Regions from separate parts of the Streptomyces sp. NPDC088766 genome, predicted to be linked through region 2. Evidence: riboswitches for the same ligand, from Rfam matches in the RefSeq annotation. Region 2 holds a riboswitch; each other region holds the start of a gene.
The links. Region 2 has a riboswitch for cyclic di-AMP ahead of ACIP5W_RS20650 (transglycosylase SLT domain-containing protein). Riboswitches for the same ligand answer to the same signal wherever they lie in the genome.
Positions count from the first base shown of each region.

Region 1: linked by a shared signal. The riboswitch ahead of ACIP5W_RS00735 (NlpC/P60 family protein) and the one ahead of ACIP5W_RS20650 (transglycosylase SLT domain-containing protein) in region 2 are both predicted to bind cyclic di-AMP.
Region 3: linked by a shared signal. The riboswitch ahead of ACIP5W_RS02930 (peptidoglycan DD-metalloendopeptidase family protein) and the one ahead of ACIP5W_RS20650 (transglycosylase SLT domain-containing protein) in region 2 are both predicted to bind cyclic di-AMP.

Region 1 is NZ_JBIVKQ010000001.1:160,572-165,502, forward strand. Features, by position in the region: gene ACIP5W_RS00725 (hypothetical protein) at 1-352, shown strand, start outside; gene ACIP5W_RS00730 (tellurite resistance/C4-dicarboxylate transporter family protein) at 330-1,304, opposite strand; gene ACIP5W_RS00735 (NlpC/P60 family protein) at 1,455-2,615, opposite strand; cyclic di-AMP (ydaO/yuaA leader) riboswitch at 2,666-2,833, opposite strand; gene pcrA (DNA helicase PcrA) at 3,065-4,931, shown strand, end outside.
Region 2 is NZ_JBIVKQ010000014.1:77,573-82,503, forward strand. Features, by position in the region: gene ACIP5W_RS20640 (outer membrane lipoprotein carrier protein LolA) at 1-306, opposite strand, end outside; gene ACIP5W_RS20645 (polyprenyl synthetase family protein) at 682-1,692, opposite strand; cyclic di-AMP (ydaO/yuaA leader) riboswitch at 2,678-2,858, shown strand; gene ACIP5W_RS20650 (transglycosylase SLT domain-containing protein) at 2,864-3,346, shown strand; gene ACIP5W_RS20655 (HAD family hydrolase) at 3,414-4,238, opposite strand; gene ACIP5W_RS20660 (GNAT family N-acetyltransferase) at 4,592-4,931, shown strand, end outside.
Region 3 is NZ_JBIVKQ010000002.1:47,227-52,157, reverse strand. Features, by position in the region: gene ACIP5W_RS02935 (SGNH/GDSL hydrolase family protein) at 188-973, opposite strand; gene ACIP5W_RS02930 (peptidoglycan DD-metalloendopeptidase family protein) at 1,190-2,191, opposite strand; cyclic di-AMP (ydaO/yuaA leader) riboswitch at 2,196-2,357, opposite strand; gene ACIP5W_RS02925 (tyrosine-protein phosphatase) at 2,909-3,706, shown strand; gene ACIP5W_RS02920 (DUF6126 family protein) at 3,753-3,875, opposite strand; gene ACIP5W_RS02915 (helix-turn-helix domain-containing protein) at 3,872-4,504, opposite strand; gene ACIP5W_RS02910 (aspartate aminotransferase family protein) at 4,578-4,931, opposite strand, start outside.

The sequences.
Region 1 (4,931 bases), on a different contig from region 2:
GGACGTACTCATCCACCTCTTCGTCGGCCTGCACATCATCGGCATCGCCGCGCTGCTCGGCGGCTTCCTCACGCAGATGAAGGCGATGGGGCAGGGCACGGCCCGCTTCGTCCCCGCGATGCTGCACGGTGCCGCGACGATGCTGGTCACCGGCGTGATCCTGGTCGGCCTCAACCAGGCCGACGACCAGGAGGTCAACAACATCAAGATCGGGGTGAAGCTGGCCCTGCTGATCGTGATCCTCGGCCTCGTCTACGTGAAGCGGGACGACGAGCGGGTGGAGAAGCCCCTGTTCGGCCTGGTCGGCCTGCTGACCGTGGCCAACGTCTTCATCGCGGTGCTCTGGACCTGAGCGACGCCCGCGCGTCCACGACCGCGCCCGCGGCGACGGCCAGCCACGCCGCCACCGCGACCCACAGCAGCACCTCCCCGGGGCCCCTCAGCCACGGCACGTCGACCGCGGCGGCGACCGACAGCGTCGCCACCGCCGTCATCCCCATCGGGAACACCGTCGCCCAGCGGCGCACGTCGTAGCGCGTCCGGGGCCACAGCACCTCCGCGACGAGCAGCACGGCGTACCCGGCCAGGTCGAGCACCAGCAGCGCGACGGTCATCGTGCGCAGGACGTCACGGTCGTCGCCGTTCCACAGATACAGGCCGCCGTCCCCGGCCACCAGGAGCTTCGACCCGGCCAGCGCCGAGATGGCGAGCGCCCCGCACGCCACCCAGTGGTCCCCGGGACCTTCCCGCACCTGCCGCGGGTCGAAGCGGGCCAGCGCGAGGCCGTAGAGGACGAGGCCCAGCCAGAACAGCGCCAGTGCCGCGTGCGCCGGCCAGGCCGTCGACTCGGCCCGCGCCAGACTCGCCGCGAGCACCGCGAGCCCCTGGGTCGCCACACAGCACAGGAACACCGATCCGGGCATGCGCCGGCCCCAGCGCCGTACGACGTTCACCAGGAGCACCGGCCACAGCACTGCGGCCAGGGCCAGCAGCGCCCAGGCGAGGGCCGGCCGGCCGGCCGCGGTGAGCCTGGTGCCGAGGACGGCGGTGGCCGCCACGGCCGTGAGCGCCCCCGGCACGGCCGCCTCGGCCCGCCACCGCTCGTGCTCCCGCACCAGCCGCAGGACGAAGTCCGCCGCCAGCGCCAGCCAGGCCGCACAGGCCGCCGCCAGAGCGATGCGGGACAGGACGTCGTACCCCGTCTGAAGCAGGCCGACCGACAGGACGCCGGTCGCCATCACGGCGGCCCCGGCCGCCGGGGGACGCTGCGCCCACCAGACGCGGAGGGAAGAAGTGCGGGGCATGCCGCCGATGCTAGGGAGGGCGCGGCGGCTTCCCCCGGTGCACGCGCGCGTGGGCGGCGAAAAACGCGCGGGCGCGGGACACGTGGGCGCACGGGCCGCGTGGGGACGCGGACCCGGCCCCCGTGCGCGGTGCTCCGTCAGGGTGCTCCGTCAGGCCGGGCGCACCACGCTGTGGATCGACGACTCCCCGTCGTAGTAGATCGACTCCTCGCGCACGTACGCGCCGGGCTTCGGGGCGTGGATCATCATGCCGTTGCCGATGTAGATGCCGACGTGGGTGACGTCGGCGTAGAAGAAGACCAGGTCACCGGGTTGTGCGGCGGAGAGGGAGACCGTGGTGCCGGCGTTCACCTGGTCGTAGGTGACGCGCGGCAGGGAGACGCCGGCGGCCTTCCAGGCGGCCTGGGTGAGACCGGAGCAGTCGTAGGAGTCCGGACCGGTCGCACCCCACACGTACGGCTTGCCGATCTGCGCGCGGGCGAACGCCAGCGCCTTCTCGGCCTTGGTGGCGTACGAGGAGTCCGTGGACGTGGACGTGGACGTGGACGTGGAGGGGGAGTTGGAGGGGGACGACGAGGACGTCGACGTGCCGGTGCCCGCCGGATCCGGCGAGCCGGCGCTCTCCTGCTGCGCGGCCGCCTGCGCCGCCTGCTGCTCGGCCAGCTCGGCGGCCTTGCGGGCGGCCTCCTGCCGCTTGCGCTCCTCGATCTTCGCCAGCCGCGCCTTCTCCTCGGCCGTCAGCTGCGACAGCAGCGCGCGGGCGGAGCCCAGCTTCTTCTGGACGGCGGCCTTGGCGGTCCTCAGGTCGTTCTGCGAGTCGGTCAGCGTCTGGAGGCTCCGGGAGGCCTCCTGGCGCTTCTTCATCGTCTCCGCCTGGTCGGCGAAGTAGTCGTCCACCGCGCCCTTCTGGCGGTCGGTCACCCGCCCCATCAGCTGCGTCTGGTCGAAGTAGTCCTGCGGGGAGTCCGCGAGCAGGAGGGTCGCCGTGTCGGGGGCGGAGGCGCCGGTGCGGTACTGGGCGGCGGCGTAGGTTCCCAGCTCCTCGCGCGCGTCGTTGAGCTTCTGCGCGCGCTGCGCGACGTCGTCGAGGAGGGTGTCGACCTTCTTGCGCTGCTTGGTCGCCTTCTCCTTGGCGGCGTTGTACTTCTCGGTGGCCGACTCCGCCTGCCGGTAGAGGTCGTCGACCTTCTTCTCGACCTCCTCCAGGCTCGGCCTGTCGTCGGTGGAGGGGGCGGCGTTGGCCGTCTGCGAGAGCAGGGCCACCGAGGTGAGGGCGGCGGTGGCGAGAGCGGGCGTGCGGATGCCCGCCATGCGCGTGCTCGCGGTGCGCGGCTTGCGGTGCTGCGACGCCAAGGGAGGCGACTCCTTCCATGCTCCGCCTACCGGGTTAGCTGTCGGGTTCGGGCGAATGCTTGGAAGGGTTGCCCTACGGCTCTGCTCCCGCAGGAGTGAGCCGATTCACCCCAAGTTCTCGGTGGGTCCCCGGCTCCGGCTGCCGCGGGGCACACCGGACTCGGCGGAGGCCGCGCGGCCCGGCGAGGTTCGCCGGAAGGGGTCGAGCGGCCTGCCCGGCACGGTAGCCAACTGGTGTGGCCCCTGTGAAGGTTGGTGGGTGATATGCCCGATACATTTTCGTGACCTCCGGACGTTTCGCCGTTCGCGGTCACCGACGGTGCAAGGGGCGCCCCGGTCGGTGAGGGGCCGGGATGTTTCCCGGACGGCCTCGGGTTGTCGGTGGGGCGGCCTAGACTCGGAGAGCGATGAGCAGCCTCTTTGACGACAGCTTCCTGGCGGACCTCCAGGCCCCCCGCGGCCACGACGAGGAACCCCCGCCGCCGCCCGAGGACGATCACTCTCCGGAACCGGTTCCGGACGATCTGTTCGGCGGGAAGTTCGACGTGCCGCCGGACCGGGACACCCACTACCGCGACGGCGCCCCGCGCCCGCCGATCGACGCGGCGGCGCTCCTGGAGGGGCTCAACGAGAACCAGCGCGCAGCCGTCGTCCACTCCGGCACCCCGCTGCTCATCGTCGCCGGTGCCGGCTCGGGCAAGACGCGCGTGCTGACCCACCGCATCGCCCACCTCCTCGCCGAGCGGCACGTCCATCCGGGCCAGATCCTCGCGATCACCTTCACCAACAAGGCCGCGGGCGAGATGAAGGAGCGCGTCGAGCAGCTCGTCGGCCCGCGGGCGAACGCGATGTGGGTGATGACCTTCCACAGCGCGTGCGTGCGCATCCTGCGCCGTGAGAGCAAGCGGCTCGGCTTCACCTCGTCGTTCTCGATCTACGACGCCGCCGACTCCAAGCGCCTGATGGCCCTGGTCTGCCGCGACCTGGACCTCGACCCCAAGCGCTACCCGCCCAAGTCCTTCAGCGCCAAGATCAGCAACCTCAAGAACGAGCTGATCGACGAGGAGGACTTCGCCGCCCGGGCCGCCGACGGCTTCGAGAAGACCCTCGCGCAGGCCTACGCCATGTACCAGTCGCGGCTGCGCGAGGCGAACGCCCTCGACTTCGACGACCTGATCATGACGACGGTCAATCTGCTGCGCGCCTTCCCCGACGTCGCCGAGCACTACCGGCGCCGCTTCCGGCACGTCCTCGTCGACGAGTACCAGGACACCAACCACGCCCAGTACGCCCTGGTCAGGGAGCTCGTCGGGTCCGTCGAACAGCCGGTGGACGCACCGCGGAACGCGCACGACCTGCCCCCTGCCGAGCTGTGCGTCGTGGGTGACGCCGACCAGTCGATCTACGCCTTCCGCGGGGCGACCATCCGCAACATCCTCCAGTTCGAGGAGGACTACCCGGACGCCACCACGATCCTGCTGGAGCAGAACTACCGCTCCACCCAGACGATCCTCACCGCCGCCAACGCCGTCATCGAGCGCAACGAGTCCCGCCGTCCCAAGAACCTGTGGACCAACGCGGGTGAGGGCGCGCGCATCACCGGCTATGTCGCCGACACCGAGCACGACGAGGCGCAGTTCGTCGCCGACGAGATAGACCGCCTCACGGACGCGGGCAAGGCCAAGGCCGGTGACGTCGCCGTCTTCTACCGGACCAACGCCCAGTCCCGCGTCTTCGAAGAGGTCTTCATCCGCGTCGGCCTGCCCTACAAGGTCGTCGGCGGCGTCCGCTTCTACGAGCGCAAGGAGGTCCGGGACGTCCTGGCCTACCTGCGCGTCCTCGCCAACCCCGAGGACTCGGTGCCGCTGCGCCGCATCCTCAACGTGCCCAAGCGCGGCATCGGCGAGCGCGCCGAGGCGATGATCGACGCCCTCTCCCAGCGCGAGAGGATCAGCTTCCCGCAGGCCCTCAAGCGCGTCGACGAGGCCTACGGCATGGCCGCGCGCTCCACGAACGCCGTCAAGCGGTTCAACACGCTGATGGAGGAGCTGCGCACGGTCGTCGAGTCGGGCGCGGGACCGGCGACCGTCCTGGAGGCCGTGCTCGAACGCACCGGCTACCTGGCCGAGTTGCAGGCCTCCACCGACCCGCAGGACGAGACCCGCATCGAGAACCTCCAGGAACTCGCCGCCGTGGCCCTGGAGTTCGAGCAGGAGTCCGGCGAGGGCGAGGCGACCGGCTCGCTCTCCGACTTCCTGGAGCGGGTCGCGCTGG
Region 2 (4,931 bases):
GGCTCCGGAGAGCAGCCCGCTCTCCAGGCCGCCCAGGTCGGGCAGGCCGAGGTCGGTGGTGATCTTCACCGTGCCGGACAGCTGCTGTACGTCCGACGCGGCGATCTTCTCGATGAGCTGCTGTGCGGTGATCTTCGGCAGGTCGGGGTCCCCCGAGTCGGCGAGCGCCGGGACCAGCCCGATCGTCGCCGCCGCGACACCCACCACGGTGACCGGAACGATGTACCGCACCGCCCTGCGCCGTCCGACCCGCAGATCGTCGGCCTCCCCGGCGTGCGTGCTGTCGTCGGATGCGTACGGTGCCATGTGTGCCTTACCTCCGTCGTCGGCGGCGGCCGGTCGTCGCGCGGGTCAGCGTCCCCCACCCGAGCCGCCATTCTCACCCGAATCGGTGAGGAGTGGTGATTTCCGTAGCTCCCATCTGACCAAATCAGCCACTCGCTTACGTCAGCCCGAGGACCCAAGTCGACGTACGCCTGGGGTATGACGCGGGGGCCGGGGTGTCAGGGTGGGGTGAGGGGTGGAGCCCCGGTGAGGCGGGGCGGAGACCGGGGTGGGACGGCGACCGGGACGGGGCGGGGACAGGGACGGGGCGGGGACAGGGACGGGCGGGGCGGAGACCGGGGTGGGGTGGGCGGGGCCGGCCCCGTACGCGTCACCCTCCCGGTGGACCACCGCGTCTCATCCCGCCCGGTGGACCACCGCGTCGCACAGCTCCATCAGCGCCACCTTCGCGTCGCACTCCCGCAACGGCACCAGCGCCGCCCGGGCCTCCTCGGCGTACCGCACGGTGTCCCGCCGGGCCTGCTCCAGCGCGGGGTGGCCGCGCAGCGCGGTGAGCGCCTCGGCGAGCCGGGCGTCGTCGCTCAGGTCGGAGTCGAGCAGCTCGCACAGCCCGATGTCCTCGGGCAGGGCCAGCCGGGCGGCCCGCTCGCGCAGCCGCAGCACCGGCAGCGTGGGGATGCCCTCCCGCAGGTCCGTCCCCGGCGTCTTGCCCGACTCGTGCGAGTCCGACGCGATGTCGAGCACGTCGTCGGCGAGCTGGAAGGCGACGCCCAGCCGCTCGCCGTACTGGGTGAGCACGTGCACGACCGTCTCGTCGGCGCCGGCCATCATCGCGCCGAACCGGCACGCCACCGCGACCAGCGACCCGGTCTTGCCGCCGAGCACGTCGAGGTAGTGGTCGACGGGGTCCCGGCCGTCGGTCGGCCCGGCCGTCTCCAGGATCTGTCCGGTGACGAGCCGCTCGAACGCCTCCGCCTGCACCCGCACCGCCTCGGGCCCGAGGTCGGCGAGGATGTGCGAGGCACGGGCGAACAGGAAGTCGCCGGTGAGGACGGCGACCGAGTTCCCCCAGCGGGTGTTCGCGCTGGGGACACCGCGCCGCACCTCGGCCTCGTCCATCACGTCGTCGTGGTACAGCGTGGCCAGGTGGGTCAGCTCCACCACCACGGCGGAGGGCACGATACCGGGCGCGTACGGGTCGCCGAACTGTGCGGCGAGCATCACGAGCAGCGGCCTGAACCGCTTCCCGCCCGCCCGGACGAGGTGCTGCGCGGCTTCCGTGATGAACGGGACCTCGCTCTTGGTGGCCTCGAGCAAGCCTTCCTCGACAGCCGTCAATCCTGCCTGGACATCGGCTTCCAGAGCCTGGTCCCGCACGCTCAGCCCGAACGGCCCGACGACGGTCACGAGGGGTCTCCTGTCTGCTGGTGTCTTCTGGCGATTACGCGGTTTGTCGATAGGTCGCTGCCCTCACTCAAGTCAGCGTATCCGGTCACGTTTCGATCACCGACAGGCCCCACGTCCCCCCGTCTCGAACTTCGCCCGACCGGGAGGCGCGCCCCGAGCGGCCGGAGGGCGCCGGATCATGCCCGGTGTGTCGCCGATCAGCCGGTACGGGCGGCCTGGGCGGGCGGCGGAACGGACCGGCGGTCCCGCCCGGCCGCCCCCGTCACCCTCCCGGACCCTCCCGGGCCCTCCCGGCCGCAGCCGTCGGACACATCCTCCCCGCCGGCCCCACGGGGCCACGCAGCTGCGCATCCGCTCGCCCTCCCGCCATGAGACCGCCACGAGGACCTCCGCATCCGTCTGCCCGACGGAACCCTCCCGTACGCCCGCGCGTGGCGCCCACCGACGGACGAGCCCGCGCCGGCCGCTCCTGGAGCACACCCCGGTCCGGCTCCGCGACCGCACCGCGGCACGCGACCGGCAGCGCCGCCCCGGCGCGCGAGCCACGGCCACACCGCCGTACGCGTACACCGCCGTACACGTGGACGCGCACGGCGACGGCGACCGCGAGGACCTGCCCGGCTCCGGCACGCGCCCGCACACGGCGGCAGCGGCAAGGCGGCGTTCCACGAGATCCGGCGAAGGCTCACCCCACGCACGCCCCTTTAAAAGGGACTTGGCGCTCAATGACCGTTTTACCCCTCTTGTGGACGCTGGTGAGTTGGCTCACTGCGCGCACATACGGCCGACCCATTGCGGAAGTTGTGATTCCGCTTTGCCCGTCGGTGAGTTGACGCCCGGCGAACGCAAAGGATCAAGCAGGCATAAGCCACTGATCAAGGTCAATAGGTGTCATCTGTGAATCCGGCACTTGTTCCGGACATGCGCTCTCGCATACGTTCCCGGCCTGTCGGGCAGACGCCTAATCCTGCCGCCGCCCGGCACCCATCGACCGACACTCACGCACGGCAGGAGCGGGGGACCCAGGTAAGTCGCCGGACCGTACGTCACGCACGTGCCGGGCCGGCTCGGGGTGAAGTCGCGTCGCCGCACCCCTGCGGCGGCCGGCCGGGCACTTTCCAGTCCGAACCCGACAGCTCACCTCGCAGGCGCCGGAGAGGAACCTTTCGCCATGCCTGCCGCCGTTCAGCACCGCCGCACCCGCCTCGCCCGCACCCTCGCCGTCGCCGCCACCGGCGCCGCCGCGCTGGCCCTCCCGCTCATCGGCTCGACCAGCGCCTCCGCGGCCACCACGACGTCGGCCACCACGGCCGCCACCACCACGGCCGGGTACACCAACAACCTCGACGGCTGGATCCGCGAGTCCCTCGCGATCATGGCCGAAAAGGGCATTCCGGGCACCTATGACGGCATCTACCGCAACGTCATGCGCGAGTCCTCCGGCAACCCGAACGCCATCAACCTGTGGGACTCCAACGCGGCCGCGGGCATCCCGTCCAAGGGCCTGCTCCAGGTCATCGACCCGACCTTCGCCGCGTACCACGTGGACGGCACCGCCTTCGACCCGTACGACCCGGTCGCCAACATCACCGCCGCCTGCAACTACGCGGCCCACCGGTACGGCTCGATCGACAACGTCTTCGGCGCCTACTGACGGCCGCTCCCGCCGGCCCACCGGGGGGGGAGGGAAACGAAGGCCCCGGTGACAGGGCCCCGCCGGACTAGGGAAACAGTCTTTCGAGGACGACGGCCACGCCGTCGTCCTCGTTCGACGTCGTCACCTCGTCGGCCACCGCCTTGAGTTCCGGATGGGCGTTGGCCATCGCCACGCCGTGCGCCGCCCAGTCGAACATCGGGAGGTCGTTGGGCATGTCGCCGAAGGCGATCGTGTCCTGCGGCCGCAGCCCGAGGTGCTCGGCCGCCAGGGCCAGTCCGGTCGCCTTGGTGACGCCGCACGGCTGGAGCTCCACCGTGCCCGGCCCGGACATCGTGACGGTGGCCAGCGAGCCGACCACCGAACGGGCCGTCGCCGCCAACTCGTCGTCGGACAGGGTGGGATGGCGCAGCAGAACCTTGCTGATCGGCTCGCACCACAGGTCGTCGCGCGCTCCGACGCGCAGGGCCGGCAGCGTCGGGTGCGGCATCAGATAGCCCGGTTCGATGAGCGTGAGCCCGTCGACGCCGTCCTGGTCGACCGCCGCGTACACCTCGCCCACCTCGGCCTCGATCTTGCCGAGCGCCGTCTCGGCCAGCTCCCGGTCCAGGGCGACCGACCACAGCAGACGGTCCGCTCCGGCGTCGTACAACTGCGCGCCCTGTCCGCACACCGCGAGCCCCCGTCCGCGCAGGACGTCCAGCAGCGGCCGTACGCGGGGGGCCGGCCGGCCGGTCACCACGAGGTGGCGGGCGCCTGCGGCCGCCACCCTCGCGAGCGCGTCGAGCGACCGGTCGGAGAAGGTGTCGTCGCCGCGCAGGAGCGTTCCGTCCAGGTCGGTGGCGACGAGGGAGTACGCGCAGCGCGCGGCGGGTGCGGTGGGTGCGGCCATGATCAGAGAATACGGACCGCAGGGGGCTCCGACTCACTTCCGGTCCGGCGCCCGCTCCCTTGCCGTCCGGGCCCCGGGGCTTCCCGCGTCCGACCCCCGGGCCATCCCGCTCCGGCCCGCTCCGTCCGGCGTCCAGGCCCGCTCCGTCCGGGGTCCGGCGCCGCCCCGTCCCGTTCGGCACCGTTCATGCGGGAAACGGCTTTCCGCCGCAACGCCGGGTACAGGGACGTTGAAGGCCTATGCACCGGTTGGCAACAACATGGTCCGCTACCTACCGCCCCGGTACCTGGAGCGGTACCGTCCAGACAGTCCAGGGGGGACTTGATCGGGGGGTCAGGTTGAGCGGCGGACGTATTCGTGTGCTGAATCCGGAGGATCTCGGCGAGGGGGAACGGGAGCGGTGGCGCGCGCTGCGCGCCGCGTCGACGGCTCCGCGCAACCCGTTCATGGAACCGGAGTTCACCGAGGCCGTGGGCCGCGTACGGCCCCGCACGCGCGTGGCGGTGGTGTACGAGGGGCGCGAGCCGGCCGGCTTCCTGCCCCACGAGCGGGGCCGGTTCGGCCGGGGCCAGGCCCTCGCCCACGGTGTCTCGGACTCCCAGGGAGCCGTACTCGGCCCGGGGCTCGGACTGGACGCGGACGAACTCCTGCGGGCCTGCTCCCTGTCGAGCTTCGCCTTCGACAACCTGGAGG
Region 3 (4,931 bases), on a different contig from region 2:
CGAAGCGGGCGAGGAGCGAGGCCGAGGCGGGCGAGGAGTGAGGCCGAGCGGGGCCGACGGGTCGCGGACGGCACGGGCCGCGGACGGCACGGGCCGCCCGGCCGCCTGCGGGCCCGTACTCGCGCGCTCACCCCGCTCGTGACGCGGCCGGCCGAACCCCGGGGAACGGCCGGCCGCGCCTGCCGGCTCACGCCACCGCGGCGATCCGCATCCTGATGTCGTCGGGCGAGAGGATGCCCTTGGCGGTCACGTGGTCGCCCGAGGACTCCCCGCGCAGCCGGCGCCCGATCCACGGCACCAGGTACTCGCGCGCCCACTGCACGTCGTCGCGCCGGATCTCGAGGGTGCCGCGCGGCGGGAGCTGCGGCCAGGGCTGCTCCGGGTCGGCGGGCACCTCAAGGCCGAGGACCTGGCCGGCGCGCAGCGCCACACGCGTGTGCCCCTCCGCCCCGAGATGGAGCCGGTCGCCGTCCCAGGCCCGCCGGTCCTGGATGGACTTCAGCGACCACAGGTCGAGGACCGGGCAGCCGTACCGGTCGGCCACGGCGCGCACGTGTCCGTTGTAGGTGGCGATCTTGCCGCGCAGATGCTTGAGCACGGGGACGCCACGGGTGTCGAACCCGGTCGTCACCATCACGGTGCCGGCCACCGGGGTGAGGGCCGCGATCGCCCGCTCGAAGCGTTCGGCGACCTCGTCGGGGTCGGTGCCGGGCCGGAGGATGTCGTTGCCGCCCGCGCAGAAGGAGACCAGGTCCGGTGCCAGCTCGACCGCTCGCGGAAGCTGGTCCGCCACGATCTGGTCGAGCAGCTTGCCGCGCACCGCGAGGTTGACGTACCGGAAGTCGCCTTCGGGCCGCCGGTCCGCGAGGAGCACCGCGAACCGGTCTGCCCAGCCGACGAACCTCCCGTCGGGACCGGGGTCGCCGACGCCCTCGGTGAAGCTGTCCCCCACCGCCACGTACGACCCGATCACTGAACTGTTGTCATTCTTCGAATCGTCTGCCACAGCCGTTCATGATTCACCTTCGAATGTGACCTACGCGACCGTAGGCAAGGGTTGACGGGCGGTGAGATAAGCCACTCCTAAAGACTTGGCCAATGCGGGAATAAGGCGGGAACGCCGAAGGCCGGCCCCCGGGATCGGGGGCCGGCCTTCGGCGGCATGTCGGGCGGGAGGCCGAACGGTGCGTCAGCCGACGGAGACGCCGTGCGAGCGGAGGTAGGCGACCGGGTCGACGTCCGAGCCGTAGCCGGGACCGGTGCGGATCTCGAAGTGCAGGTGCGGGCCGGTCACGTTGCCGGTGGCGCCGGAGAGGCCGACCTGCTGACCGGCGGAGACGGACTGGCCGGCCGAGACGGAGAGCGAGGACAGGTGGGCGTACTGGGCGTAGAAGCCGTCGGCGAGCTTGATGACGACCTGGTTGCCGTACGCGCCGCCCCAGCCCGCGGAGACGACCGTGCCCGCGCCGACGGCCTTGAGCGAGGTGCCGGTGGGGACGACGAAGTCGACACCGGTGTGGTACCCGCTGGACCACATGCTGCCGGACATCTTGTACGGGGTGCCGACGGTCGCGCCGGAGACCGGGAGGGCGAAGCCGGTGGCGGCGGTGGTGTTCTCGGCGGCCTGCGTGGTGGACGCCTTCGAGGAGTCCGAGGAGGACGCCTTGGATGGCGCCGCCGACTTCGAGGAGGCCGTCGGCTTCGACGACTTCGCGGTGGAGCCCGAGGACTGCTTCGAGGAGGAGGAACCGGATGAACCAGATGAAGCGGACGGCGACTTGGTCGCGCCCGTCGCGGCCTTCGCGCCGATCGACAGCTTCAGACCCGGGTGGATCAGCGACGGGTCGTTTCCGACGGCCTCACGGTTGTCCGCGTAGAGCCGGGTCCAGCCGCCGCTGACGTCCTGCTCGTCCGCGATCTTGGAGAGGTAGTCGCCGGAACGCACCGTGTAGGTCGTGGCGGACTTTGCGGACTTCTGCGCCACGGGAACGGCCTGGACGGCCTTTTCCGGGGCGGCGGAGAGCGCGGAGACCGCGGAGACCGCCTGCGTCGCCGACTGCGACGGTGCGGCGTGCGCACCGGTGGCCCCGATGAGCGGGAGGGCGAGCGCGGCGCCGCCGGTTCCGGCGGCGGCGATGGAGCGGGTGAAGCGCTGGGGCTTCGGACGACGGTGCTTACCCTTGGCGGGCATGACGAATTCCTCTCCGGCGCCTGCGAGGTGAGCTGTCGGGTGCGGACTGGAGATGTCCGGCCGCGCCGGGGCGCGGCTGTACCCCTAGCCGTTCCGGAGACCGGAACAGGCGGTACTGCCTGTGGGTCCCCCGCTCCTGCCGTTCACGGGTGGGTGTGCGGGCTCCGGGCGGCGGCAGGATTGGGCGTCCGTCCGGATTGGTCTGGAACGTAAGCGACCACGACGCACAGGGACAAGCGAAGGTTGTACTCGTCGAGGCTTTCTCTTGATCCCCTGTGGGAATTCCCGGTCACCCTCCGTGAATCGAAAGGCCGTTTTTCCGATGAACAGCGTTGGAAAACAGCCGTATTACGTGGGCATGACGAACGACTCAGGGTCACGGATATGACGCTGCTCACGTGACAGGTCCCCAGAGCTCCTTATTCCAGAGCGAGTTGGAACTAAGGCTTCAATTCGGGCAGAAGCCCCAGATGTGACGCAAATGGGTAACTAGCGCATCAAGGCCACCGCGCACCGGGTACGCGCCCGGTGCGCTCTCCCGGGAGGACCGCCGGCGGATGCGGGCGTCGGACCCCTGGTTCGAACAGGACGGTGGAGGCCTCGAAGGCCTGGTCGAGGACCCGTTTGCCCCAGGCATCCATGTCGTATGGTCAAGGAGGTGTTCCGGTGGCCACGTCGAGCCGCGCCGGCCGGGACCGACGACCGGGAGGAGCCCCCGTGACGCAGCAGATCCCGTCGACCGAGCCCGAACTGACCGGAGTGCGCAACTTCCGGGACGTGGGCGGCCTGCCGACCGTCGACGGCCGGCGGGTCCGCCAGGGCGTGCTGTTCCGCAGCGGACATCTCGCGCACGCCACGGACGAGGACGCCGCGTTCCTGGCCTCGCTGGGTCTGCACACGGTCTTCGACTTCCGCAACGCGGCGGACCAGAGGCTGGAGGGCCCGGACGTCGAACTGCCGGGCGTGCGCAACGTGAACCTGCCGCTCTCCGATCCGGCGGACGGGGCCGAGTTCTGGAAGATGGTCCGCGACGGCGACATCGAGCAGCTGCGGGAGATCCTCGGCGACGGCAAGGCGGCCGGCCGGATGATCGCCTCCTACCGCTCGGTCGTGACGGAGCGCACGGACGAGCACTCGCGCGTGCTGCACTCCCTCGCCGAGGACAGCGTCCCGGTGCTCATGCACTGCGCGGCGGGCAAGGACCGGGCCGGCCTGTCCATCGCCGTGACGCTGCTCGCGGTGGGCGTGGAGCACGAGGCGATCCTTGCCGACTACCTGGAGTCCAACGCCAAGCACCGCCGCTACAAGGTGCGCCGCAACGGCACCTCCGCCGAGGCGTACTCCCCCGAGGTCATGGAGCTGCTGAGCCCCCTCTTCGACGCCCGCGCCGAGTACCTCGCGGCCGCTTTCCACACCATCGAGGAGACCTGGGGCGGTGTCGAGGCCTACCTGGAGCAGGGCCTCGGGCTGGCCCCGGAGACCCGCGAGCGGCTCCGGGAGCGCCTGCTCGACTGAGCGGGCACTCCCGGCATCCGGTCCGGCCTGCGGCGTCCGGCGCTGTCTACTGCTTGGCGCCGACCTCGAACAGCAGCCAGAGGAACCCGGCGAAGAGATGCCCCACCGCGATGTAGATGATCAGCCGGATCCACAGGCTCCGGGGGAACTTCTCCTCCATGTCGCTCATGACGTCTCTCCAGGGGTGGGGCCGAGGCACAGCGCGGCCGTCGGGCTCTGCAACAGGGTGTGGACGAACAGCAGGTCGACCCCGTCGGGGTCCTGGGCGGCGATGCGGTGCGGGGTCAGCGAGTCGAAGTGCGCGCTGTCGCCGGGCCCGAGCAGATGGGTGGTGTCCCCGAGGCGCAGCCGCAGCCGGCCGCGCAGGACGTACAGCCACTCCTCGCCGGGATGCACCCGCACGATGTCGCTCTGCGAGCCGTACGGCACCTGCACGTGCAGCGCCTGCATGCCCCGGCCCGGGGCGCCGGACTGCCGGTAGGTCCAGCCGCCCGCGTGGGTGGGCTCCATGTCCGCGGCGCGCACGACGGCGTCCCGGTCGGCGACCGTCTCGCCGAGCAGTTCCGAGACGGTCGTACCGTAGACACGGGCGAGCGCGAGCAGCATCGGCAGCGAGGGCTGGCGCTGTCCGGTCTCCAGCCGGGAGAGGTGGGCCGGCGACAGCCCGGCCGTGCGGGCCGCGCCCTCCAGGGTGAGGGAGGCGCGCCGGCGCAGGGCGCGCAGCTGCGGCGCGACGACGCCGAGGTCGTCCACCGGCCCGGACTCGGGCCCGGCCTCCTCGGGAGTGGGGTGGCTCATGCCTTCATTCAGCCGGAACTTTGCCTCTGCGGCAAATTTCTTGCCTCAGAGGCAAAGGGTTTTCGGAGGGGCTCTACCGGTTGGCCACCGCCTGCTTGATCAGCGTCCGGCCGAAGTCCCAGACGAGCCCGCCACCATTGTGCGCGTCGTCCATCACCTCGGTGAAGGCGTCCACGAACCGGTCCACCTCCCGCTCCCCCACGACCAGGGGCGGGATCAGCTTGATCACCTCCAGATGGTCGCCGGAGACCTGGGTGAGGATGCGGTGCCGCTGGAGCAGCGGGACGACCACCATCTGCGCGAACAGCCCCTTGCGGGCCGCCTGGAGCATGGTCCAGCGGCTGCGCAGCTTCAGCGAGCGGGGCTTCCCGAACTCGATGCCGACCATCAGGCCCCGCCCGCGGACGTCGGCGAGCAGCTCGTACTT